One region of the Streptomyces sp. NPDC091649 genome, then DNA from elsewhere that is predicted to be linked to it. Evidence: riboswitches for the same ligand, from Rfam matches in the RefSeq annotation. Region 1 holds a riboswitch; each other region holds the start of a gene.
The links. Region 1 has a riboswitch for thiamine pyrophosphate ahead of ACIQMU_RS00410 (thiamine ABC transporter substrate-binding protein). Riboswitches for the same ligand answer to the same signal wherever they lie in the genome.
Positions count from the first base shown of each region.

Region 1 (8,963 bases):
GCCCGCGCGGCAGCGGCAAGACCACGCTGCTGCACTGTCTCGCGGGCCGGCTGGTGCCCCAGCAGGGCGAGGTCTGGTTCAACAGCGTCCCCGTGCACACCATGGCCCCCCGGGTCCGCGAACAGCTGCGCCGGGAACGCTTCGGCTGGATCTCCTCCGACCCCGAACTGGTCCCGGAGCTGACCGTCTGGGAGAACGCCGCGCTGCCCCTGCTGCTGCGCGGCGTCTCGCACCGGGCCGCCAGGAAGGCCGCCACCGAGTGGCTGGAGCGCCTGGACATCGCCGCCTTCGCCAGAAAGCGGCCGCACGCCCTGCTCCAGGCGCAGCGCCAGCGGATCTCCGTGGCGCGGGCGCTGGCCGCACAGCCGACCGTGATCTTCGCCGACGAGCCCACCGCGACCCTGCACCGCGCGGACCGCACCCAGGTGCTGCGCACCCTGACCACGGCGGCCCGCTCGCACGGCATCACCGTCGTGCTGGCCACGCACGACGCCGAGGTCGCCGCACTCGCCGACCGGGCGTTCCCGCTGCTGGACGGCCGTCGCGCCGCCACCGGCGCCCTGCCCGCGGAACCGGAAGCGGAGGGCCGCGCGGCGTGCTCGCTCTCCGTCTAGCCCGCGGCTCCCACCCTCTCGTCCTGGTCCGGCGGCTGCTGGTGGCCGCCGCGTCGGCCGGCGTCGGGTTCCTCCTCCTGTGCAGCCTCGGGTACGCCGCCGCACACCCCGCGTCCGCCGGTTCGGTGCTGCGGCTGCTGTGGTGCTTCGTGCCGCTGGCCGCCACCGTGCAGTTCGCCGTGGCGGTGGCCCGGGCCGACCCGAGCACCCGACCCCGGCCGGGCCTCTCCTCCCTCGGCCTCGGCCCGGTGCGGCTCTCCGCGCTGGCCGCGGTCTCCACAGCCGTCTCCACGACGCTCGGCTCCCTGATGGCCCTGCTCTTCTTCCTGCATCTGCGCGGCGACCTGACCGGGATGCCGTTCGACGGGGGCGCGGCGGAGTTCCTCGGCGCCGGCAGCCCCCTGCCGCCGGCCGCCGCGTTCATGCTCCTGGCCCTCGTACCGGTGGCGGCGTCGGTGGCGAGCGCGCTGGCGCTGCGCTCGCGGCCCGACCCGGCACGGGACGCCTTCGGCTCCGAGGAGCTGCCGGAGCCCGCACCGGCTCCGGCCGGGCTTCCCTGGGGCGTGGCGCTGACGGCCGTCGGGCTCGCGGTCGAGGCGTACGGGTCCCGGGAGGCGGCGGGTAACCCGTTCCCGCTGCCCGGCCGGTTCGACTCCACTCCGGTGGCGGTGCTGATCGGATGGACGCTCACCGCGGTCGGCCTGGCGATGGCCGGGCCGAGCCTGACGCACCTGTGCGGGCGGGTGCTCCAGGCGGTGCGCCCCGGGGCCGTACGGCTGCTGGCCGGGCGGGTCCTGATGGACGAGGCACGCCGGATCGGCCGGCCGCTGGGTGTCGTCTGCGCGGTGCTGTCCGCCGCGATCGCCGCTTCGGCGCTGTACGGGGGCGACGAGCGCCCGTACGGCCCGCTCACCGCGCTCGGTGCGGTGCTGGTGCTCGGCTGTACGGCGGCGACGCTGCTGACCTCGGCCCTGGAGGCCAAGCACGCCCGGGCCCACACGGTCGAGGCGCTGCTCAAGATGGGCGCTCCTGCGGCCACGCTGCGCCGGGCGACGGTGCTGCGGGCGGTGGCGCTGCTGGCGCTGTTCGCCCCGCTGACCTGGGTGGTCGCACAGCTGGCGGCGCTACCGCTGGCGAAGTGACCCACCGCGGACGCGCCGGCGGACCGGTGGGGCGACCGGGCAACTCGCGTGCGGGCGACGCGGCGGGCTCAGGCACCGCTCACGCGCGGGTGGCGAGCCGGGCCCGGTGACCGCTCACGGACGGGCGGCGAGCCGGGCGGCCAGGGCGTCGAAGAACGCCTCCCAGCCGTCCTCCGCCGCCGCGTACTGCTCGGCGGTGAGGTTGCCGCCGCGCTGCTGGAAGGCCAGTTCGGTGGTCCCGTCGCCGAGGTCGCTGAAGGTGACGGTGACGATCTCGCCCTCGGCGTCCTCCGGCGCGGAGGCGTCCTTGAGCGTGAACACGAGCCCATCGGGCTCGCTCACCTCGCGGTAGACCCCGTGGAAGGGCATCTCGACGCCCGGCATCACCATGACCAGGCTCCACGCCCCGCCGGGCCGCACGTCCATCGCCACCCGGTCCAGCGGGACGTCCGCCTCGCCCCCGTACCAGGCCGCGAAGTCCTCCGGTGACGTCCAGGCGGCGAAGACCCGCTGCTGCGGGGCGTGCAGAACGCGGGTGAGGTCGATGCCTTCGCGGGCGCCACCGGTCATGATCACGGTCCTTGTCCGATACGGCCGTCCCCGCGGAGCCGGACGGCCGACCGCGGGATTGTCCGCTTCCAGCTTGCCCGCCCCAACGCCGCCCTGCCACGCAGGTCACGGGTTCAGCAGCCCGGCCAGGGTGCCGTACACCCGCTCCCACCCCATGCCTCGCGGACCCGCACCCGCCCCGCTCCCCCACCGCCGCGGCCGCCGCCCGGTCCCGCAGCGGCCCGACGAGCCGGTCCGCGACCGCGTCGAGACCCGGGCGGCGCGGCCGACACCGTACGGGACGCCGAACGGCAGCCGTGACATGGCGCGGCGGCGACCGCTCGGCCCCTCACTCGGCCGCCAACACCACCGTCTCCGCGGCGTCGAAGCGGACACCCACCGTCGCGCCCTCGTCGGGAGTGTCCCGCAGGGCGCACTCGGCCTCCAGCACCGGCGCGTTCTCGGGTGCCAGGCGTACGGTCACGTGGTTCCCCCGGAAGGTACGGACGCCGACGGTGCAGCGCAGACCGTCCTCGGGAGCGCCGATCAGGACCCCGGCGGGACGCACCAGCAGACCGGCCTCGCCCTGCGGGGAGCCCTCCGGCACCGGGACCTTGCCCCAGGCGGTGGCCGCGGCCTGACCGGTGACGGTCGCCGGCGTGACGTTGTCGAACCCGAGGAAGCGGGCGACGAACGCGGAGGCGGGGCGCTGCCAGACGTCCAGCGGGCTGCCCTCCTGGGCGATCCGGCCGTCCCGCATCACGACGACCCGGTCGGCGAGCGCGAACGCCTCGCCCTGGTCGTGCGTGACAGCCAGCACGGTCGTGCCCAGCGCCTGGAAGAGTGTGCGCAGTTCGACGACGAGCCGTTCGCGGAGGCTGCGGTCGAGCTGGCCGAGCGGTTCGTCCAGCATCAGGAGCTTCGGGCGCGGGGCGAGAGCGCGGGCCAGGGCGACGCGCTGCTGCTCGCCGCCGGACAGTGCGGCGACCGCGCGTCGTTCGGCCCCGGGCAGGCCGACCAGCTCCAGCAGTTCGCGGACCCGGTTGTCCGCCTCGGCCCGTCCGGCCCCGTGCATCCGGAGCCCGAAGGCGACGTTGGCGCCGACATCGCGGTGCGGGAAGAGCTGGTGGTCCTGGAACATCAGGCCGAGGCCACGCCGGTGCACGGGGACGCCCGCCTGGTCCTGCCCGGCCAGCCGGACCCGGCCGGCGTCCATCGGCTGGAGTCCGGCGACGGCCCGGAGCAGGGTGGACTTCCCGCTGCCGCTGGGACCGAGCAGGCAGACGATCCGGTGGTCGGCGACCTCCAGATCCACCGCGTCCAGCGCCGTCCGCTTCCCGAACCGCACGGTGGCGGCCTCCAGGCTCAGCATGTGCGGAACTCCCCTGCCATCGTTCAGAACTCCCCGGATCGGTCGGTGCGGATACGTTCGAGGAGCAGCAGCGACACCGCGCACACCAGCATCAGAATCGTGCTGAGGGCCATCGCCTGCCCGTAGTTGAGCTCCCCCGACCGGCCCAGCAGCCGGGCGACGGCAACCGGCAGGGTCGGGTTGTCGGGCCGTGCGATGAAGACCGTCGCACCGAACTCCCCGAGGGAGACGGCGAAGGCGAAGCCCGCCGCGACCAGCAGCGCCCGCCGCACCAGCGGCAGATCGACCTCCCGCCAGGCCCGCAGCGGAGAGGCCCCCAGCACGGCGGCGGCCTCCCGCAGCCGGTCGTCGACCGCGCGCAGCACGGGCAGCATGGTCCGTACGACGAAGGGGACGCCGACCAGCGCCTGCGCCAGCGGGACCAGAATCCAGGAGGTCCGCAGATCCAGCGGCGGCTCGTCGAGGGTGATCAGGAAACCGAAGCCGACGGTCACGGCCGACACCCCGAGCGGCAGCATCAGCAGCGCGTCGAAGCCGCGTACCAGACGTCCGGCCCGCCGGGTGAGGGCCGCCGCCGCGAGCCCGCCGACGACGAGGGCGATGAGCGTCGCGACGAGCGCGTACCGCAGGGAGTTGCCGACGGCCTCCAGCGGTGGGACCAGGAAGGTGGCGGAGCCGCCGGACCCGGCCGACTGGAGGGCCTCGTAGTAGCCGAGTCCGTAACCGGCCGGACCGTCGAACGACCGCTCCACCAGCACCCCGAGCGGCAGCAGGATCAGCAGCAGCGCGGTGAGCAGGACACTGCCGAGCAGCGCCCACTGGCCGGGTCCGCGCGGCCGGCGGGAGGTCTGCGCCGGGTCGACGAGCCGCAACGCCCGTTCCCGGCGGCGTACGGTCGCGGCGTGCACGGCGAGGATCGCGCCGACCGCGGCGAACTGCACCAGGGTCAGCACGGCGGCCGTCGGCAGGTCCAGGAGTTGCGCGGTCTGCCGGTAGATCTCCACCTCCAGGGTGGAGTAGGCCGGTCCGCCGAGGATCTGCACGACGCCGAAGGAGGTGAAGGTGAAGAGGAAGACCATCAGTGCGGCGGCGGCGACGGCCGGGGCGAGGGCGGGCAGCGTCACCCGGCCGAAGGCGGCGAGGCGTCCGGCGCCGAGGACGCGGGCGGCTTCCTCCTGCCGGGGGTCCAGCTGGGACCAGAGCCCGCCCACCGTGCGCACGACCACGGCGTAGTTGAAGAACACATGGGCCAGCAGGATCGCCCACACGGTGGTGTCGAGGCGGATGCCCCACAGTTCGTCGAGGAACCCGCCCCGCCCCAGCAGCGCCAGGAACGCGGTGCCGACGACGACGGTCGGCAGCACGAACGGCACCGTGACCACCGCCCGCAGCACCTGCTTGCCCGGGAAGTCGAACCGGGCGAACACATACGCTCCGGGCAGGGCGATCAGCAGCGTGAGCGCGGTCGAGGCGAGGGCCTGCCAGGTGGTGAACCAGAGGACGTCGAGGATGTCCGGACGGGCCAGCACCTCGCCGATCCGCCCGAACTGCCAGGCACCGCCCGTCTTGACGCCACGGCCGACGATCGCGGCCACCGGGTAGGCGAAGAACACCGCGAAGAACGCGACGGGCACGGCCATCAGGCCGAGCCGCACCGCGGTCCCGCGCCGCCGCCCGCCGCCCCGGACGGGCGGGGCGGCCGGGGCCGGCTTCGTCCTGGGGCCTACTTCAGGACCAGCAACTGCCACGACTGGATCCACTGCTCACGGTTGGCGGTGATCTTCTCGGGCGCGACGGTGGGAGGTGTGTCGACCTGCTCGCCGAACTTCGTGAACAGCTCGGGGAGCTTCGCGTCCTTCACGACCGGGTTCACGAACATGTTGAGCGGCATGTCCTCCTGGAACGTCTTGCTGATCAGGAAGTCCAGCAGCGCCTTGCCGCCCGCCTCGTTCTTCGCTCCGGTCAGCAGTCCCGCGTACTCGGTCTGCCGGAAGCAGGTGCCGGTGGCGACCCCGGTGGGGGCCTCCTTCGGCTGCGGGTCGGCGTAGAGCACCTCGACGGGCGGGCTGGAGGCGTAACTGACGACGAGCGGCCGGTCCGCGTTGGCCTTCTTGCCGCCCGTGGATCCGGAGAACTCCTCGTTGTACGCCTGCTCCCAGCCGTCGACGACCTTGACGCCGTTGGCCTTCAGCTTCTTCCAGTACGCCTCGTAACCGTCCTCGCCCTGGGTGGCGATGGTGCCGAGGAGGAAGCCGAGGCCGGGCGAGGAGCTCGCGGCGTTCTCGGTGACGAGGAGGTCCTTGTACGCCGGCTTGAGGAGGTCCTCGAAGGTCTCCGGCGGCGCGAGCTTCTTGTCGGCGAAGTACTTCTTGTCGTAGTTGACGCAGATGTCGCCGGTGTCGACGGGCGTGACGCGGTGCTTCGCGTCCGTCTGCGTGTCGGCCGTGACCTTGTCCAGTCCCTTGGCCTCGTACGCGGTGAACAGGCCGTTGTCGAGGGCGCGGGAGAGCAGGGTGTTGTCGACGCCGAAGAAGACGTCGCCGCGCGGGGAGCCCTTGGTCAGGATCTCCTGGTTGAGCGCCGCCCCGGCGTCGCCGCTCTTGAGGATCTCGACCGTGTAGCCGGACTCCTCGGTGAACGCCTTCAGCACCTCCTCCGAGACGTTGAAGGAGTCGTGGCTGACGAGGGTGACGGTCTTGGAGCCGCCGCCCTTGGACGCCCCGGAGCCCGCGGAGCCGTCCTCACCGCCGCAGCCCGCCAGCGCGGTGACGCCCAGAGCGGCGGCGAGGGCGGTCGCCGCGTACTTCGTGGTGGTGTTCATGTGATTCCTCCTGGAGGTGACCAGGAAGAGACGCGGCCCCGCCCGCTGTCCGGCGGACCGGAAGCGGGCAGGGCGCAACAGCTTGAGTAAGGTCCGAACTTCCTACCCGGAATGACCCGGGCGAGGTTCAGAGGGTCTGCGGCCAACCTGTCCTTGGTGCCGCACTCTCAGCGCTGTGGCGCTCCCCTGTCGGAATATGAAGTTGAATTCAGGCCAAGGCTACACCGGCGGTTCTCGACCGGGCAGCGAGGCCGCCGATGCCGGTGAGACCGTCGGCGCCGACGGCCTCACCGGTGCTCAGCGCTCGGAGGCCGCCAGCTGCCCGCAGGCCCCGTCGATCTCCTGGCCACGGGTGTCCCGGACGGTGACGGGCACCCCGTGGGCCGCGATGGCCTCGACGAACGCCTTCTCGTCCTCGGGCCGCGAGGCGGTCCACTTGGAGCCGGGGGTGGGGTTCAGCGGGATCAGGTTCACGTGCACCCGCTTGCCCTTGAGCAGCCGGCCGAGCCGGTCGCCGCGCCACGCCTGGTCGTTGATGTCCCGGATCAGGGCGTACTCGATGGAGATCCGGCGGCCGGACTTCTCGGCGTACTCCCAGGCGGCGTCCAGCACCTCGCGGACGTTCCACCGGGTGTTGACCGGGACCAGGGTGTCGCGCAGCTCGTCGTCCGGGGCGTGCAGCGAGACGGCGAGGCGGCACTTGAAGCCCTCGTCGGCGAAACGCAGCATGGCCGGGACGAGGCCCACGGTGGAGACGGTGATCCCGCGCTGCGAGAGCCCGAGACCGTCCGGCTCCGGTTCGGTGAGGCGGCGGATCGCGCCGACCACGCGGTTGTAGTTGGCGAGCGGCTCCCCCATGCCCATGAAGACGATGTTGGACAGCCGCGCGGGACCGCCGGGCACCTCTCCGTCCCGCAAGGCGCGCATGCCGTCGACGATCTGGTGCACGATCTCGGCGGTCGACAGGTTGCGGTCGAGGCCGGCCTGCCCGGTGGCGCAGAAGGGGCAGTTCATTCCGCAGCCGGCCTGCGAGGAGATGCACATCGTCACGCGATCCGGGTAGCGCATCAGGACGGACTCGACGAGCGTCCCGTCGTGCAGCTTCCACAGGGTCTTGCGCGTGGTGTCGTCGTCGCAGCTGATGTGCCGCATCACGGACATCAGGTCGGGGAACAGCGCCTCGGCGAGCTTCTCCCGCGACCCCGCCGGGATGTTGGTCCACTCGGCCGGGTCGTGCGCGTACCGCGCGAAGTAGTGCTGCGAGAGCTGCTGGGCGCGGAACGGCTTCTCACCGGTCGCGGCGACCGCTTCCTTGCGCTCGGCGGGCGTGAGGTCGGCGAGGTGCCGCGGCGGCTTCTTGGATCCGCGGGGCGCGACGAAAGTGAGTTCTCCGGGCTTAGGCATGGTTCATCCAGTGTCGCAGACAGACGGGCGAGGGCCCGCCGCCCTGTGGACGACGGACCCTCGCTCGTGAAACGTGCAGGTGGGGCAGGGTGCCGGGTCGGTCAGCCGGAGCCGACGAACAACACCAGCAGCAGCCACACGACCGGCGCGGTCGGCAGGAGCGAGTCCAGCCGGTCCATGATGCCGCCGTGGCCGGGGAGCAGGGTGCCCATGTCCTTGATCCCGAGGTCCCGCTTGATCATGGACTCGCCCAGGTCGCCGAGGGTGGCGCTGGCCGCGACCGCGAGGCCGAGCAGCAGGCCCTGCCACCAGGCGCCGCCGTCGATCAGGAACTCCATGCACAGCGCGCCGGCGGCCATCGCGAAGGCGACCGCGCCGAGCAGGCCCTCGCGGGTCTTGCCGGGGCTGATGCGCGGGGCGAGCTTGTGCGTACCGAACCGCCAGCCGACGGCGTACGCCCCCGTGTCGCTGACCACGGTGAGGACCAGGAAGGTCAGGACCCGCCAGGACCCGTCGTCCGCCGTCAGCAGCAGGGCGACGAAGGTGGCCAGGAAGGGTACGTAGAACGCCGCGAAGACCCCGGCCGTGACGTCCTTGAGATATCCCTCCGGCGGCTCGGTCATCCGCCAGACCAGCACCGCGAGGGCGGTCAGGGCCATAGCGGCCCAGGCACCCTCGGGGCCCCGTGCGTAACCGGCGACGACCATCGCGGCTCCGCCGACGGCCAGCGGGATCAGCGGCGCCTTGATGCCCTTGCGTTCCTGGAGGCGGGAGGTGAGCTCCCAGAGGCCGACGACGACGGCGAGGACTATCACACCGATGAAGGCGGCCTTCACGATGAACAGCGAGACGCCGATGACGGCGCCGAGGCCCACGCCGACCCCTATGGCGGCGCGCAGGTCACGTCCCGCACGCTTCTTCTGCGGCGGGGACGGCAGCGGGGTGGACATGGGCTCCTGCGGCATCTCGTCACGGAACAGGGGGCCGCTGACGTGAGCGGCGTCCCTGTCCCGGTCGTCGCGGCTGACTGCGTCTCTACCTGCGTCGGGAAAGTCCGGCAC
Region 1 is NZ_JBIVTR010000001.1:95,391-104,353, forward strand. It holds gene ACIQMU_RS00385 (ATP-binding cassette domain-containing protein) at 1-614, shown strand, start outside; gene ACIQMU_RS00390 (hypothetical protein) at 596-1,756, shown strand; gene ACIQMU_RS00395 (SRPBCC domain-containing protein) at 1,871-2,326, opposite strand; gene ACIQMU_RS00400 (ABC transporter ATP-binding protein) at 2,655-3,677, opposite strand; gene ACIQMU_RS00405 (iron ABC transporter permease) at 3,701-5,317, opposite strand; gene ACIQMU_RS00410 (thiamine ABC transporter substrate-binding protein) at 5,401-6,498, opposite strand; TPP riboswitch at 6,580-6,696, opposite strand; gene rlmN (23S rRNA (adenine(2503)-C(2))-methyltransferase RlmN) at 6,796-7,902, opposite strand; gene ACIQMU_RS00420 (phosphatidate cytidylyltransferase) at 8,004-8,963, opposite strand, start outside.

Region 2 (8,963 bases), on a different contig from region 1:
CGTTCTCCTCGGTCGTCGCCGACCTGCACTGCGTGACGAAGTACAGCATGCTCGGCGCCGAATGGGGCGGCATCCCCGCCCGTACGATCCTCGATCTGGCGCCGCCCGCCCCCGACGCCACCCATGTGATGGTCTGGGCCGAGTACGGCTTCTCATCCAACCTGCGCATCGAGGACTTCGCCTCCGAGCACACCCTTTTCGCCACCCACAAGGACGGCGAACTCCTCACCGCCGAGCACGGCTTCCCGCTCCGCCTCGTCGTCCCGCACCGGTACGCCTGGAAGGGCCCGAAGTGGGTCCGGGGCATCGAGTACATGACGGCTGACCGGCGCGGATTCTGGGAGGAGCGGGGCTACCACAACATCGGCGACCCCTGGAGCGAGCAGCGCTACTCCTATCAGGAGGAGCCCGGGGACGGCCCCGAACTCTGAGGACCGTCCCGCAGCGCCTTGAGCCGCGCCACGTCCGCCGCGTGCCCCTCCTTGCCGCCGGGCGTCTCGATGACCAGCGGCACGCCCGCGGTCGCCGGATGCGCGAACAGCTCCCGGAAGGGCTCCGCCCCGATGTGACCGGCGCCGATGTTCTCGTGCCGGTCCTTGTGCGCGCCCACGACGTCCTTGGAGTCGTTGGCGTGGATCAGCTTGAGCCGCCCCTCGCCGACCGTGTCCACCAGCAGATCGAGCGTCTGCCGCATCCCCGAGGGGCCGGCCAGATCGTGCCCCGCGGCGTAGATGTGGCACGTGTCCAGGCAGACGCCCAGCTTCGGGTGGGAGTCCAGCGCCTCGAAGTACGGCCCGAAGTCCCAGGTCCGTGAGCAGAGCGAGAATCCCTGGCCGGCCGTCGACTCCAGCAGCAGCTCCGGATCGTCGTCGTGGGTCAGCTCGTCCAGCAGGGGGCGCAGGTGTGCGCGCACCTGCGCCAGCGCCTCGGTGCGCGGCCGTCCGCCGGTCGCCGAACCGGTGTGCACCACCACGCCCAGCGCACCGATCTCGCGAGCCCGCCGCAGCGAGTGGCGCAGGGACTCCACCGACTTCTCGACCGTCGCCGCGGTGTGCGAGCCGAAGTTGATCAGATACGGGGCGTGGACGTAGGCCGGGATCGAGGCCGCGGCGCACTCGGCGCGGAACAGCTCGTCCTGTGCCGGGTTCCCGGCGGGCGTCGCCCAGCCGCGCGGGTTGGCCACGAAGACCTGCACGGCCTCGGCCGCCAGCTCCCGGGCGTACTCCAGGCCGACCTTGGCGAGACCGCCGGCCACCGGAACGTGTCCGCCGACCGGATTGCGCGGAGCGTGCATGCGGTCCTAGAACCCCTTGGTCTTGATGGTGATCGTGGACCCCTCGGGCGCCTGCTCGCCGCCGTCCACGGACTGGCTCGCGATGGTGTCGCCGAAGGAGAGGAACGGCCGGTCGACCTTCACGTCGAAGCCCGCCTCCTCCAGTGTGCTCCTCGCCTCGTCGACGTCCCGGCCGGTGACGTCCGGGACGTCCAGCATCCGGGGCCCCTTGGAGACGGTCAGCTGGACCGTGTCGCCCTCGGCGGCCTCGGCTCCCTCGCCGGGGGACTGCTCGGCGACGTCCCCCGCGGCCTCGGAGGAGTGGACCCGGCCGGGCAGCACCTCGGCCTCCAGCCCCTCGGCCGTCAGCTCGGCGGTGGCGTCCTCGGCCGACAGCCCGGTCACGTCCGGAACGTCGACGGGAGCGCCCTTGCTGACCACGAGCGCCACGGCGGTGTCCGGGGCGCGGTCGGTGCCGGCGCGGGGCTCCGTGCGGATGACCTCGCCGCGGGCCGCGTCCTCGCTGAACTCCCGGGTCACCATCCCCGGGGCCAGCCCCACCTTCTTCAGGGAGCGCCGGGCGTCCGCCAGGGAATCGCCCGCGACGTCGGGCACCCGCACGATCTCCGGACCGCGCGAGACGACGAGCCGCACCGAGCCGTTGCCCCGGATCCGCTCGCCCGAGGCGGGGTCGCTGCTCACGACCGAGCCCCGCTCGACGCTGTCGCTGAAGGCCCGGTCCACGCCCTTCAGCCCGAGCCCGGCCTTCGAGAGCCGCTGCTCGGCGGCCTGCTGGGTCTGCCCCAGCAGCGAGGGCACCCGGGTGAACTGGCCGGAGTTGATGTACCAGACGCCCGTCCCGATGCCCAGCGTCAGCAGTACGGCGGTGAGCACCGCGATCAGCTTGCGGTGGGGCCCGCCGAACGGGCCGCGCCGGCCGGTCCCGCGCGGGGAGGCCGGTCCCGCCGGCGGCATCTCCAGGCGGCTGGTGCGGTGCACGACACCGCCCTCGCCGCCACCGTCCGCCGGGAGGGCCCGCGCGATCACGCTCGTACGGTCCTCCGCGCCGTCATGGGTGTCCGACAGGGCCTGCGGCGGTACGGCGTCCAGCTCGGCGTCGGTCAGCCCGGCGCGCGCCTCCCGCGCCTCGGCCAGCAGCAGCACCGCGTCGTGCGGACGGATCTCGGGACTGCGGGCGGTCGCGCTCGCCACCAGGCTGTCCAGCGCGACCGGGAGCCCCGGCACGGCCGCGGACGGGGCCGGGACGTCGGAGTTGAGGTGCTGGTAGATGACCTGGGCGGCGTTCTCGCCGGTGTGCGGCTTGGCGCCGGTCAGCATCTCGTACAGAACGACCCCGCAGGCGTACACGTCGCTGCGGGTGTCGGCGGTGCCGTGCTCGATCTGCTCGGGGGCCAGATACGACACCGTGCCCAGCAGCGAGCCGGTGGTGTCGGTGGCCGTGCCGACCGCCCTGACCAGGCCGAAGTCGGCGACCTTCACCCGGCCGTCGTCCCCTATCAGGACGTTCTCCGGCTTCATGTCGCGGTGCACGAACCCCGCCCGGTGCGCGGCGCCGAGCGCGGCGAGGACCGGCTCCAGGATGTCCAGCGCCGCCCGGGGCTGGAGTGCCCCGCGCTCGCGCAGCACATCGCGCAGGGTGCAGCCCGCCACGTACTCCATCGCGAGATAGACGTACGCGCCCTGGGCCCCCTGGTCGAAGACCGCGACGACATTGGGGTGCGCGAGGCGGGCCACCGACTTGGCCTCGCGGATGAAGCGCTCGACGAACGAGACGTCGGTGGCGAGCGCCGGGTGCATCACCTTGAGGGCGAGCACCCGGTCCAGACGGGTGTCCACGGCCCGGTAGACCGTGGCCATCCCGCCGACGGCGATGCGCGCCTCAACGCGATACCGGCCGTCGAGCAGCTGCCCGACGAGAGGGTCCTGGAGGGTCGTGTCCACCCGGAGAGTCTACGAGCCGCCACCGACACCCCGAACGGGCCGGGGCGTTCCCGGGGCCGTTCTGCAGCCGAGCCGTGACAGGGACACGCCCCGGGGCCGGTCGCCGGCCCGGTGGCGGCGGCTGCCGCCCGCGCCCTCGGCCCCGCGGGCCGCGGCCGTGGGGCGGGGGCACGGGCGGCGGCTCAGAAGGCCGGGCGCTCCGGATCGAGCACCGCCCGCCCGGCCACCGGGGACGACGCCTCGGCGAAATGGCGGCGCGGAATGCGCCCCGCCCGGTACGCGAGCCGCCCGCCCTCCACCGCGTGCCGCATCGCCGAGGCCATCAGCTCCGGCTCCTGGGCCCGGGTCACCGCCGAGGCGAGCATCACAGCGGCGCACCCCAGCTCCATCGCCTGCGCCGCGTCCGAGGCGGTCCCGGCCCCGGCATCGAGGATCACCGGCACTCCGGCCCGCTCGACGATCAGCTCGAAGTTGTGCGGGTTGCGGATGCCGAGCCCGGAACCGATGGGGGAGCCCAGCGGCATGATCGCCGCGCACCCCACGTCCTCCAGCTTCCGGGCGAGCACCGGGTCGTCGTTGGTGTACGGCAGTACGGTGAACCCCTCGTCGACCAGGACCTCGGCCGCGTCCAGCAGCTCGATCGGGTCGGGCAGGAGGGTCCGCTCGTCGGCTATCACCTCCAGCTTGATCCAGTCGGTGCCGAGCGCCTCCCTGGCCAGCCGGGCGGTCAGCACCGCCTCGCCCGCGGTGAAGCAGCCCGCCGTGTTCGGCAGGACCTGGATGGAGAGCCGCTCCAGCACCGAGAGCACCGAGCCCCGCACGGACGCGTCCAGCCGGCGCATCGCGACCGTGGTCAGCTCGGTGCCCGAGGCGATCAGGGACCGCTCCAGCACCTCCAGGCTCGGGGCCCCGCCGGTGCCCATGATCAGCCGTGAGGCGAACGTGGCGGGCCCCAGCGCGAAGACGTCGTCCGACATGGTCAGCCCCCCTGCACGGCGGTCAGGACCTCGACGCGGTCGCCCTCGCGGAGCGTCGTGGCGGCCCACCGGCCGCGCGGGACGACGCTCTCGTTGAGGGCGGCGGCGACCCCGGAGCGGGCCGGGGTCAGCGTCGCGACGAGGGTGTGCAGGTCCGTCCCCGCGGGAACGGACCGGGGCTCCCCGTTCACCGAGACGGAGACGGAGGCCCCGGCAGGCGCGGGCGCGGGGGCGAGGGCGGGCTCGGGCGCGGGCTCCGGCGCGGTGGGCTGCTGGGTCATACGGGCTGCTCCTGGAGTACGGGGGCGGCGGGTGCGAAACGGCCGGGGGCGAAGGGGCGGGCCGCCTCGGGCAGCTCGCCGGTGGTCAGGGCGTCGGCCATCGCGTCCCCGGTGAGGGGGGTCAGCAGGACGCCGTTGCGGTGGTGGCCGGTGGCGAGCAGCAGGCCGGGCAGGGCGGTCGGCCCGAGCAGCGGGGCGTTGTCGGGCGTCGCGGGACGCAGGCCGGCCCGGGTCTCGGTGAGGGGCAGCTCGGTGATGCCGGGCACCAGCTCGTGGGCGTCGCGCAGCAGCTCGTAGACCCCGCCGGCGGTGACCGTGGTGTCCCAGCCCATCTCCTCGCTGGTGGCGCCGACGACCAGCTCGCCGTTCTCGCGCGGCACGAGGTAGAGGTGGCCGCCCCGGACCACGGCGCGCACGGTGCGGCTCAGGAAGGGGGCGTACGCCCGGGGCACGGTGAGCCGGAGGACCTGGCCCTTGACCGGGCGGACCGGCGGCACCAGCTGCGGCGGGAGCCCCGCGAGCCGGCCGCTGAGGCTGCCCGCCGCGAGGACGACCTGACCGGCCGCGAACTCCGTGCCGTCGCCGAGCAGCGCCCCGGCGGCCCGGCCCCCGGCGACGGTGAGCCGCTCGGCGGTCGTCCGGCGGAACGCCACCCCGGCCCGCTCGCAGGCGGTCAGCAGCGCCGCGGCGAGCCGACGCGGATCCACCTGGTGGTCGCCGTCGACCCGGAGGCCGCCCCGGACGCCCGGGGCCAGCATCGGCTCCAGGCGGCGGCACTCACGGCCGCTCAGCCAGACCGACTCCAGACCCGAACGCTCCTGGAGGGCGTGCAGTTCGCGCAGATGGGCACGGTCGTCGGAGTCCAGGGCGACGGCGAGCGTGCCGCAGGCGCGGAAGCCGGTGTCCCGGCCGCTCGCCTCCTCCAGCTCGGCCACGAACGCCGGATAGCGGGCAGCGGAGGCGAGGTTGAGCCCGAGCAGCAGCTGCTCGCCGTAGTGCAGCTCGGTGACGGCGGCCAGCATCCCCGCCGCGACCTGGGCCGCGCCGCCGCCCGGTTCCGGGTCCGCCACGGTGACGCGCAGCCCGCGCTGGGCGGCCCGCCACGCGGTGACCAGGCCGATGATTCCGCCCCCGATGACGAGGACGTCGGATCCGGAGGTGTTCCCCGAGACGCGCATGGGTGTCCAGCCCCTCCCTTCGCCGGCATGACCCGGAGCAGGTTCGTACGGTCGGAGGCCGTCCAGCCTCCCTCTCAGCCCGGTGCGTCCGGGCTCCCGCGAGTGTTCTACCTTGGCCAGCCTAGAGCCTGTCGTCAACCTGCCGTCCGCCGGGCGGCGGCGGCCTGTCGACGAAGGGCCCGACCCACTCGTCCACGGCCGGCAGGCCGGTAAGGGAGCAGCCACCATGGCCCGTTCGCTCGACGGACTCGTCCTCGCGCCGGTCGCCGACCAGGCTCCCGGCCAGGTCGGGACCCGCACCCGTTTCACGTACCACGAGCGGGACGGCCGGATCTGGGCCGACTACGCGGGCGGCGACGTGGTCCGCGGCCATCTCGTCGGCACCCGGGACGGGGACGCGCTGGACTTCCGCTACGTGCAGCTCAAGCAGGACGGCACGACCGCGTCCGGGCACTGCCTCTCCACGGTCGTCGACCTCGCGGACGGCCGGGTGCGGCTGGAGGAGCGATGGACGTGGGAGTCGCGGGAGGGCGGCGGCACCAGCGTGGTGGAACAGCTCTCCCCCCGAGCCGCTTCCCGCGACCCACTGCCTGACGGGACGTCAGTTGATTAAGGTGGACAGGTGAGCGAGCAGACACAGCAGCGGACGGCGCGGCGGACACGGCACGCCGTGGTCGTCGGAGCGGGCATGGCGGGCGTGCAGAGCGCCGTGGCCCTGCGCGAGGCGGGCTTCACCGGGTCCGTCACCCTCATCGGGGCCGAGCCCCACCAGCCTTACGACCGCCCGCCCCTGTCCAAGGCCGTGCTGCTGGGCAAGGCCGAGGACTCCGCCTTCGACATCGACTTCGAGGCGCTGGACATCACCCTGCGCCTCGGCCTGGACGTCACCGCCCTGCGCGCCGCCGACCAGGTGCTGGACACGGCCGACGGGCCCGTCCCCTACGACGCCCTGATCCTGGCGACCGGCGCCGAGCCCATGACCCTGCCCGGCGCCGACGGCGTGCCCGGCGTCCACCTGCTGCGCACCCTCGACGACGCCGCCCGGCTGCGGCCCGTCCTGGACCGGCGGCACGACGTGGTCGTCGTCGGGGCGGGCTGGATCGGCGCGGAGTTCGCCACCGCGGCCCGTGCCGCGGGCTGCGCGGTCACCGTCGTCGAGGCCGCCGCCCGCCCGCTCGCGGGCGCCCTGCCCGCCGAGGTGGCCGCACCGATGGCCGACTGGTATGCCGACAGCGGCGCCGAACTGCTCACCGAGGCCCGGGTCGACCGGGTCGAGGAGGGGGCCGTGATCCTGGCGGACGGCCGCGTCCTGCCCGCCGGAGCCGTGGTCGTCGGCATCGGCGCCCGCCCCGCCACCGGCTGGCTGGCCGGCTCCGGGGTCGCGCTCGGCCCGGACGGCTCGGTCACCGCCGACAGCGCGCTGCGCACCTCGCTGCCCGGTGTGTACGCGGTCGGGGACTGCGCCTCCTTCCCCTCCGCCCGCTACGGAACACGTCTGCTGGTCCACCACTGGGACAACGCCCTCCAGGGCCCGCGCACCGCGGCCGCCGCGATCATGGCCGCACAGGACGGCGGACCGCTCCCCGTCTACGACCCCGTCCCGTACTTCTGGTCCGAGCAGTTCGGCCGCTTCGTGCAGTACGCCGGCCACCACGCGGACGCCGACACCCTGCTGTGGCGCGGCGACGGGGCGGCCGACACCTGGTCCGTGTGCTGGCTGCGCGACGGCGCGCTGGCCGCCGTGCTCGCCGTGGGCCGCCCGCGCGACCTCGCCCAGGGCCGCAGGCTCATCGAGTCGGGAGCCGTCCTCGACCCGGAGAGGGCGGCCGACCCCGCCGTACCGCTGAAGTCCGCCGCCCTGTGACGGTGGCGGGGCCCGCCGGGCCGGCCCCCCGTACGGTCGGGCCCGGCTACCGGCTGTCGGTCCGGGATGGCACGCTTGTCCCTGTGACCGAGATTGACGCAAAGACCGATGCTCTCGTCCCCGCCTGGCTCCACCTTCCCGACATCGCGGAAATGCTCGATGTCCAGGTGACGCGTGTACGGCAGCTGGTCAGGGATGGCCAGCTCATCGCCGTACGCCGTGGTGAGAACCGGGCCCTTCAGGTGCCCGCCGCCTTCATCGACGGCGACAAGGTGGTCAAGGGCCTCGCCGGCACCCTGACCCTCCTGAGGGACGACGGCTATTCCGACGAAGAGATGCTGGAGTGGCTCTTCACCCCCGACCCGACCCTGCCCGGCACCCCCGCGCAGGCGCTGAGCGAGAATCGCGGTACGGAGGTGAAGCGCCGCGCCCAGGCGCTCGCCGTCTGACCGACACGACAGGAAGCGGAGTACGGGCCGCCCGGCGCGGCCCGTGCACCGTCACGACCACGGGGGAGTTCCACCGATGTCCACGCCTCGCGAGCAGTTGTCCGGCGCCCGGCTCTATCTCTGCACGGACGCCCGCAAGCGGCAGGGTGACCTCCCCGCCTTCCTGGACGCCGTGCTCGCCGGGGGAGTCGACATCGTCCAGCTCCGGGACAAGGGCATGGAGGCCGCCGAGGAGCTGGAACACCTCGCCGTCCTCGCCGACGCCTGCCGCCGGCACGGCAAGCTCCTCGCGGTGAACGACCGGGCCGACGTCGCCCACGCCATCGGCGCCGACGTCCTGCACCTCGGACAGGGGGATCTCCCGGTCCCCGCCGCCCGCGCGGTCATCGGCGACGAACGGCTCGTCGGCCGCTCCACGCACGCCGAGGCCGAGGTCGACGCGGCCGCCGCCCAGGACGGTGTCGACTACTTCTGCACCGGCCCCTGCTGGCCCACCCCCACCAAGCCCGGCCGGCACGCCCCCGGCCTCGGCCTCGTGCGCTACGCCGCCTCCCTCGGCGGGCCGCGGCCCTGGTTCGCCATCGGCGGGATCGACGCGGGCAATCTGGACCAGGTGCTGGACGCCGGCGCCCGCCGTGTCGTCGTCGTCCGGGCGATCACCGAGGCCGACGACCCCGCCGCCGCCACCGCCGACCTGGCACGACGCCTCCGGGCGCACCCGCTCTGACGCCACGCGCGCCCGCCCGCCCGCCGGCCGATGAGGGACGCCTCCGGCGCGCGTTCCGAGGGATGGACGGATGAGGGACGTCTCCGGCACTCGTTCCGAGGGATGGACAACAGTCCGGCAAAACGAGACAAGTTTCCCGCTCTGGTTGGGGGAGCGCCCGCCCGCTGGTTAACCTCCCCTCATGGCCCTTGGCACTCCTTCCACCAGGACGGATCACGCGCGTACCGTGCGTGACCTGCTGGCGACCGGCAA
Region 2 is NZ_JBIVTR010000006.1:124,460-133,422, forward strand. It holds gene ACIQMU_RS13630 (sulfite oxidase-like oxidoreductase) at 1-431, shown strand, start outside; gene ACIQMU_RS13635 (deoxyribonuclease IV) at 398-1,294, opposite strand; gene pknB (Stk1 family PASTA domain-containing Ser/Thr kinase) at 1,301-3,235, opposite strand; gene ACIQMU_RS13645 (thiazole synthase) at 3,418-4,212, opposite strand; gene thiS (sulfur carrier protein ThiS) at 4,215-4,493, opposite strand; gene thiO (glycine oxidase ThiO) at 4,490-5,671, opposite strand; TPP riboswitch at 5,669-5,781, opposite strand; gene ACIQMU_RS13660 (hypothetical protein) at 5,898-6,284, shown strand; gene ACIQMU_RS13665 (FAD-dependent oxidoreductase) at 6,294-7,535, shown strand; gene ACIQMU_RS13670 (Rv2175c family DNA-binding protein) at 7,619-7,984, shown strand; gene thiE (thiamine phosphate synthase) at 8,061-8,711, shown strand; gene metF (methylenetetrahydrofolate reductase [NAD(P)H]) at 8,893-8,963, shown strand, end outside.
Region 2: linked by a shared signal. The riboswitch ahead of thiO (glycine oxidase ThiO) and the one ahead of ACIQMU_RS00410 (thiamine ABC transporter substrate-binding protein) in region 1 are both predicted to bind thiamine pyrophosphate.

Region 3 (5,572 bases), on a different contig from region 1:
GGGGTCTTCAAGGGCTGCCCGGCCCCCGCGGGGGGCCCTCGCGCCTTTAGCATCGAGGCAAGGACTCAGAGAGACGAGGTAGAGGCGATGGCCGTGCGGGAGATATTCGCGGGAATGCCCTGGTGGGTGAAGTGGATCGCGGTGCCCGTCGTCGCGATCTTCGTGTTCGGCGGTCTGATCGCCAGCGTGGTCGGCTTCGTGATCAGCCTGCTCTTCAAGGCGCTGGTCTTCGTCGTCCTGGTCGGCGGGCTGATCTTCGTCGTCCGGAAGTTCATGTCGTCGTCGTCCTCACGCGGTGACTGGTAGGACACGGACCACCACATCAACGGGCCGGCGCGGGGGCCGGCCCGTCCCCGTACCGTTCCCCACTTCGCCCGGTCCCGGCCGGCCACCCGGACCGGGCGCCAGCGCGGCGCGGTCAGCTCCGGCGGGGAGGATTAGCCCAGCAGAGCTAAGTCCCGGAGGAAACCACCCATCTGCCGCAGACGGTCGATACAGTGGCATCCACTGCCGCCATCCGGAATGTGACCTTCCGTCACCATATCGATCACCTGATCGGTCCTGGGTACGACAGTCCGGTCGTTGGCCTCCGATCGCCGGCGCCCGGACCGGTCCTCGCCGGTCACGGGTCACCGGATCTCCGGTTCCCCTCCGGTCCTCGGGATCGCGGCAGGCCCGTGGGGGCGGCCCCCACGGGAGGGCCGACGGCCCGTCACCATGCCTGGGGGTGACCTTTGACCACGGCATCGAGTACCGCTGTCCCGACGTTGATCGGTTCGGTGCAGCGGGCGTTGAGGCTGCTGGAGGCTGTGGGCGCTCATCGGGACGGGGCGCCCGCCAAGCAGCTGGCGCGTGAGGCCGGGCTACCGCTGCCGACCGCGTATCACCTGCTGCGCACCCTCACCCACGAGGGCTACCTCCGCCGCGAGAACGGCGTCTTCCTCTTCGGCGCGGCCGCCGAGAACCTGACCGCGGCCCCCGGCGTCCGGACCAGCCCGCGCCCCGCCTCCGTCGCCGACTCCCTCGGCCACTGGCGCGACGTCATCGGGATGCCCGTGTACTGCGCGGTCTACTGCGACGGCGAGATCGAGCTCATCGCGGTCGCGGACGCCCCCGACACCCCGGCGGTGGAGGAGTGGGCCTCGTTCCGGGAGACCGCCCACGCCCACGCCATCGGCCAGTGCCTGCTCGCCCAGCTCGACGAGAGGGCCCGCGAGGACCACCTGGACCGGCACCCGGTGCGCCCTCTCACCCGTTACTCAGTGCGAGATCGAGCCACACTCCTTGAGCGGCTGCGCACCCTCCGACGAGGTGAACCGGTCATCGAACGCCAGGAGTACGCACTGGGGACCGTATGCGCCGCGATTCCCGTCACGGCCGGTGCCACCATTGCCGCGATGGCCATTTCCGTACCCCTGGACCGGGAAGAACGGTTGCTGCCCGCAGTCGAACAGTTACGTGGCGAAGTCGCCAGCCTCTTGCGTTCGTTCGTGTTCTCTATCAGTATCTGAAAAATCACTCCTTGTGATCTGCTATCGCGTGCACCACGATGGCGTCAATAGGGCCATAGGGGATCATTCCTGGCCAGTTTCATCTACTGCGGGGTTGAACGATGCGCGAGTCGGTTCAAGCAGAGGTCATGATGAGCTTCCTCGTCTCCGAGGAGCTCTCGTTCCGTATTCCGGTGGAGCTTCGGTACGAGGTCGGCGATCCGTACGCCATCCGTATGACGTTCCATCTTCCCGGCGATGCCCCTGTGACCTGGGCATTCGGCCGTGAACTGCTGCTGGACGGGCTCAACAGCCCCAGTGGCGACGGAGATGTGCACATCGGCCCGACCGAGCCCGAGGGTCTCGGCGATGTGCACATCCGGCTCCAGGTCGGCGCGGACCGTGCGCTGTTCCGGGCGGGGACGGCGCCGCTGGTGGCGTTCCTCGACCGGACGGACAAGCTCGTGCCGCTCGGTCAGGAACACACGCTGGGTGACTTCGACGGGAACCTGGAGGATGCGCTCGGCCGCATCCTCGCCGAGGAGCAGAACGCGGGCTGACCGGATGCCGGCCCGTCATCCCTTTCTACGGCGACGGCCCCGCCCGGCCCGCGCGGGTGCGGCCGTAGCCGTCTGTGCGCCGCCGGACCCCGGGCGGTCCGCGGAGACGACCAGCGCGGCGAGCACCGTGGTCACCGGCACCGAGGCGACCAGGCCGATCGACCCCACCAGCGTGCGGACGATCTCCTCGGCGACCAGCTCGCTGTTGGCCACCGTCCCCACGCTGCTCTGGGCGATGGAGAAGAGCAGCAGCAGCGGCAGCGCCGCGCCCGCGTACGCCAGCACCAGGGTGTTGACCACCGACGCGATGTGGTCCCTTCCGATGCGGATACCTGCCCGGTACAGACCCTTCCAACCCATCCGCGGGTCGGCCTGGTGCAGTTCCCAGACGGCGGAGGTCTGGGTGACCGTCACATCGTCGAGCACGCCGAGCGAACCGATGATGACGCCGGCCAGCAGCAGCCCGCTCATATCGATATCCGGGTAGAGGCCGTGGATGAGGCCGGTGTTGTCATCGGTGTTGCCGCTGAGATGCGCCCAGCCGATGAACAGGGAGCCCAGCAGCCCGATCAGCAGCAGTGAGATCAGTGTGCCGACGACCGCCACGGACGTACGGGCCGTCACCCCGTGACACAGGTAGAGGGCCGCCAGCATGATGGCGCTGGCCCCGATCACCGCCACGACCAGTGGGTTCGAGCCCTGAAGGATCGCCGGCAGGATGAACAGGGTCAGCACGGTGAACGACACGGCCAGCGCCACCAGCGCCATGACCCCGCGCAACCTCCCCACCAGGACCACCGCCAGCGCGAAGATCCCGGCCAGCACCGACATCGGGACCTTCCGGTCCACGTCGGTCACCGAGTACTGGAGGTCGCGCGGGGCGTCGGGGGCGTACGCGACGACCACGCCCTGGCCCTCGCTCAGCTGACGGGGCGCGTCCGGCTGGACCACCTCGACGAACGTGCGGCCCTTGTCGTCGCCGCTGGTCACCTCGATGGTTGCCTTCGCGCACTCCCCCTCCTGCTCGTTGACGGCCTCCCGGCCGGAGGGTGTGGAGGTGTCGCCGGTCGGGGGCACCTGCGCGGCGTTGACGTCCGCACAGTCGACGTTGACGACCTGGACGACCTTTCCGTCCTGGGTCTGCCGGTCGAATCCGACGCCGGTGCGCTCGTGGTCGGGCGCGCCGCCCGGCCAGAACGCGATCAGGCCGACGACGACCGCCGTCGCGAACGGGATCAGCACCGCGGCGATGACCTTGCGCAGGTGCTGGGACACCGGGGCGGCGGGCCCGTGGCTGTGTGTGTGGCCGTGGCTGTGGCCCTGGGGCGGCTGGGGTGCGGGGTCGTTTTGGGGGGAGGTCACGGGGCGATCATCGCAAGAACAGGGGTGCCCCCTGGTCAGCTCGCCGGAAAGAACGCTAGCGTGGAGGCACCTTTGCACACGCGGGAGCTCGGAGCACCGGGCTGAGAGGGCGCTGACCGCCGTACACCGATACGGATCAGCTGCGCCGACCGCCGAACCTGTTACCGGGTAATGCCGGCGTAGGGAGTAGGTCTCATGACCACAGCGGACGCACGCACGCCTGCCTCGAAACAGAACGACGGAACGCCGAACGGCACGACGCCGGGCGACGGGACGCCGAGAGACGAGGCCGGGAAGTCCATCGGCTGGCACAAGGGATACGTCCAGGGCTCACGCCCGGACCTCCTGGTGCCGGTCCGACAGGTGCACCTCACCAACGGCAACGACGTGACGCTGTACGACACGTCGGGGCCGTACACCGACCCCTCCATCGACACCGATGTCCGCCGCGGCCTCGCGCCCCTGCGGGAGAACTGGATCATCGCCCGCGGCGACACCGAGGAGTACGCGGGCCGCCCGGCCCGCCCCGAGGACGACGGGCTCAAGCACACCACGCCGCGCGGCGGACTGCGCAACCTCGACGCCGTCTTCCCCGGCCGCCCGCGCCAGCCGCGCCGCAGCCGCGACGGCCGTCCCGTCACCCAGCTCGCGTACGCCCGACGGGGGGAGATCACCCCGGAGATGGAGTACGTCGCGATCCGGGAGAACGTGGAGGCCGAGGTCGTCCGCGAGGAGATCGCGGAGGGGCGGGCGGTGCTGCCCGCCAACGTGAACCACCCCGAGATCGAGCCGATGATCATCGGCAAGCGGTTCCTGGTGAAGGTCAACGCCAACATCGGCAACTCGGCCGTCTCCTCCTCCATCGAGGAGGAGGTGGACAAGATGACGTGGGCGACGAAGTGGGGCGCCGACACGGTCATGGACCTGTCCACCGGCCGCAACATCCACACCACTCGTGAATGGGTGCTGCGCAACTCCCCCGTGCCGATCGGCACCGTGCCGCTCTACCAGGCCCTGGAGAAGGTCGACGGCCGGGCCGAGGAGCTGGCCTGGGAGATCTACAAGGACACCGTCATCGAACAGGCCGAGCAGGGCGTGGACTACATGACGGTGCACGCCGGAGTGCGCCTGCCGTACGTACCGCTGACGGCCCGTCGCAAGACCGGCATCGTCTCGCGCGGCGGTTCGATCATGGCGGCCTGGTGTCTCGCCCACCACAAGGAGTCGTTCCTCTACGAGCACTTCGAGGAGCTGTGCGAGATCCTCGCGACGTACGACGTCACCTACTCGCTGGGTGACGGACTGCGGCCCGGTTCGATCGCGGACGCCAACGACGAGGCGCAGTTCGCCGAATTGCGGACGCTGGGCGAGCTGAACACGATCGCCAAGCGGCACGGCGTCCAGACCATGATCGAGGGCCCCGGGCACGTCCCGATGCACAAGATCAAGGAGAACATCGACCTCCAGCAGGAAATCTGCGAGGAGGCGCCGTTCTACACGCTCGGCCCGCTGACCACGGACATCGCGCCCGCCTACGACCACATCACCTCCGGCATCGGCGCCGCGATGATCGCCTGGTGGGGCACCGCGATGCTCTGTTACGTCACGCCCAAGGAGCACCTGGGGCTGCCGAACCGGGATGACGTGAAGACCGGGGTCATCACCTACAAGATCGCCGCCCACGCGGCCGACCTGGCCAAGGGGCACCCGGGCGCGCAGGAGTGGGACGACGCGCTGTCCGACGCGCGGTTCGAGTTCCGCTGGGAGGACCAGTTCAACCTGGCTCTGGACCCGGACACGGCACGGGAGTTCCATGACGAGACGCTGCCCGCCGAACCGGCGAAGACGGCGCACTTCTGCTCGATGTGCGGGCCGAAGTTCTGCTCGATGAAGATCTCCCAGGACATCCGGCGTCAGCACGGAGGCTCGCAGGAGGAGATCGAGCAGGGCATGGCCGAGAAGTCGAAGGAGTTCGCGGCGGCGGGCAACCGGGTCTACCTGCCCATCGCCGACTGACCGCAGCCCCCCGTTATGTTTTTCGCGGTCCTGCAAGAGGGCCGCTGGCCTCCGGGCCCGGCATGACTGTTGCCCCCTGTCGAAGGCATGACCTGGGGGGTGGTGTCACCGGGCCCGGGAGGTGCCGTCGGAGACGCTGATGAG
Region 3 is NZ_JBIVTR010000005.1:350,534-356,105, forward strand. It holds gene ACIQMU_RS13175 (DUF5326 family protein) at 94-306, shown strand; gene ACIQMU_RS13180 (helix-turn-helix domain-containing protein) at 735-1,511, shown strand; gene ACIQMU_RS13185 (SsgA family sporulation/cell division regulator) at 1,613-2,050, shown strand; gene ACIQMU_RS13190 (YibE/F family protein) at 2,066-3,412, opposite strand; TPP riboswitch at 3,483-3,615, shown strand; gene thiC (phosphomethylpyrimidine synthase ThiC) at 3,608-5,428, shown strand.
Region 3: linked by a shared signal. The riboswitch ahead of thiC (phosphomethylpyrimidine synthase ThiC) and the one ahead of ACIQMU_RS00410 (thiamine ABC transporter substrate-binding protein) in region 1 are both predicted to bind thiamine pyrophosphate.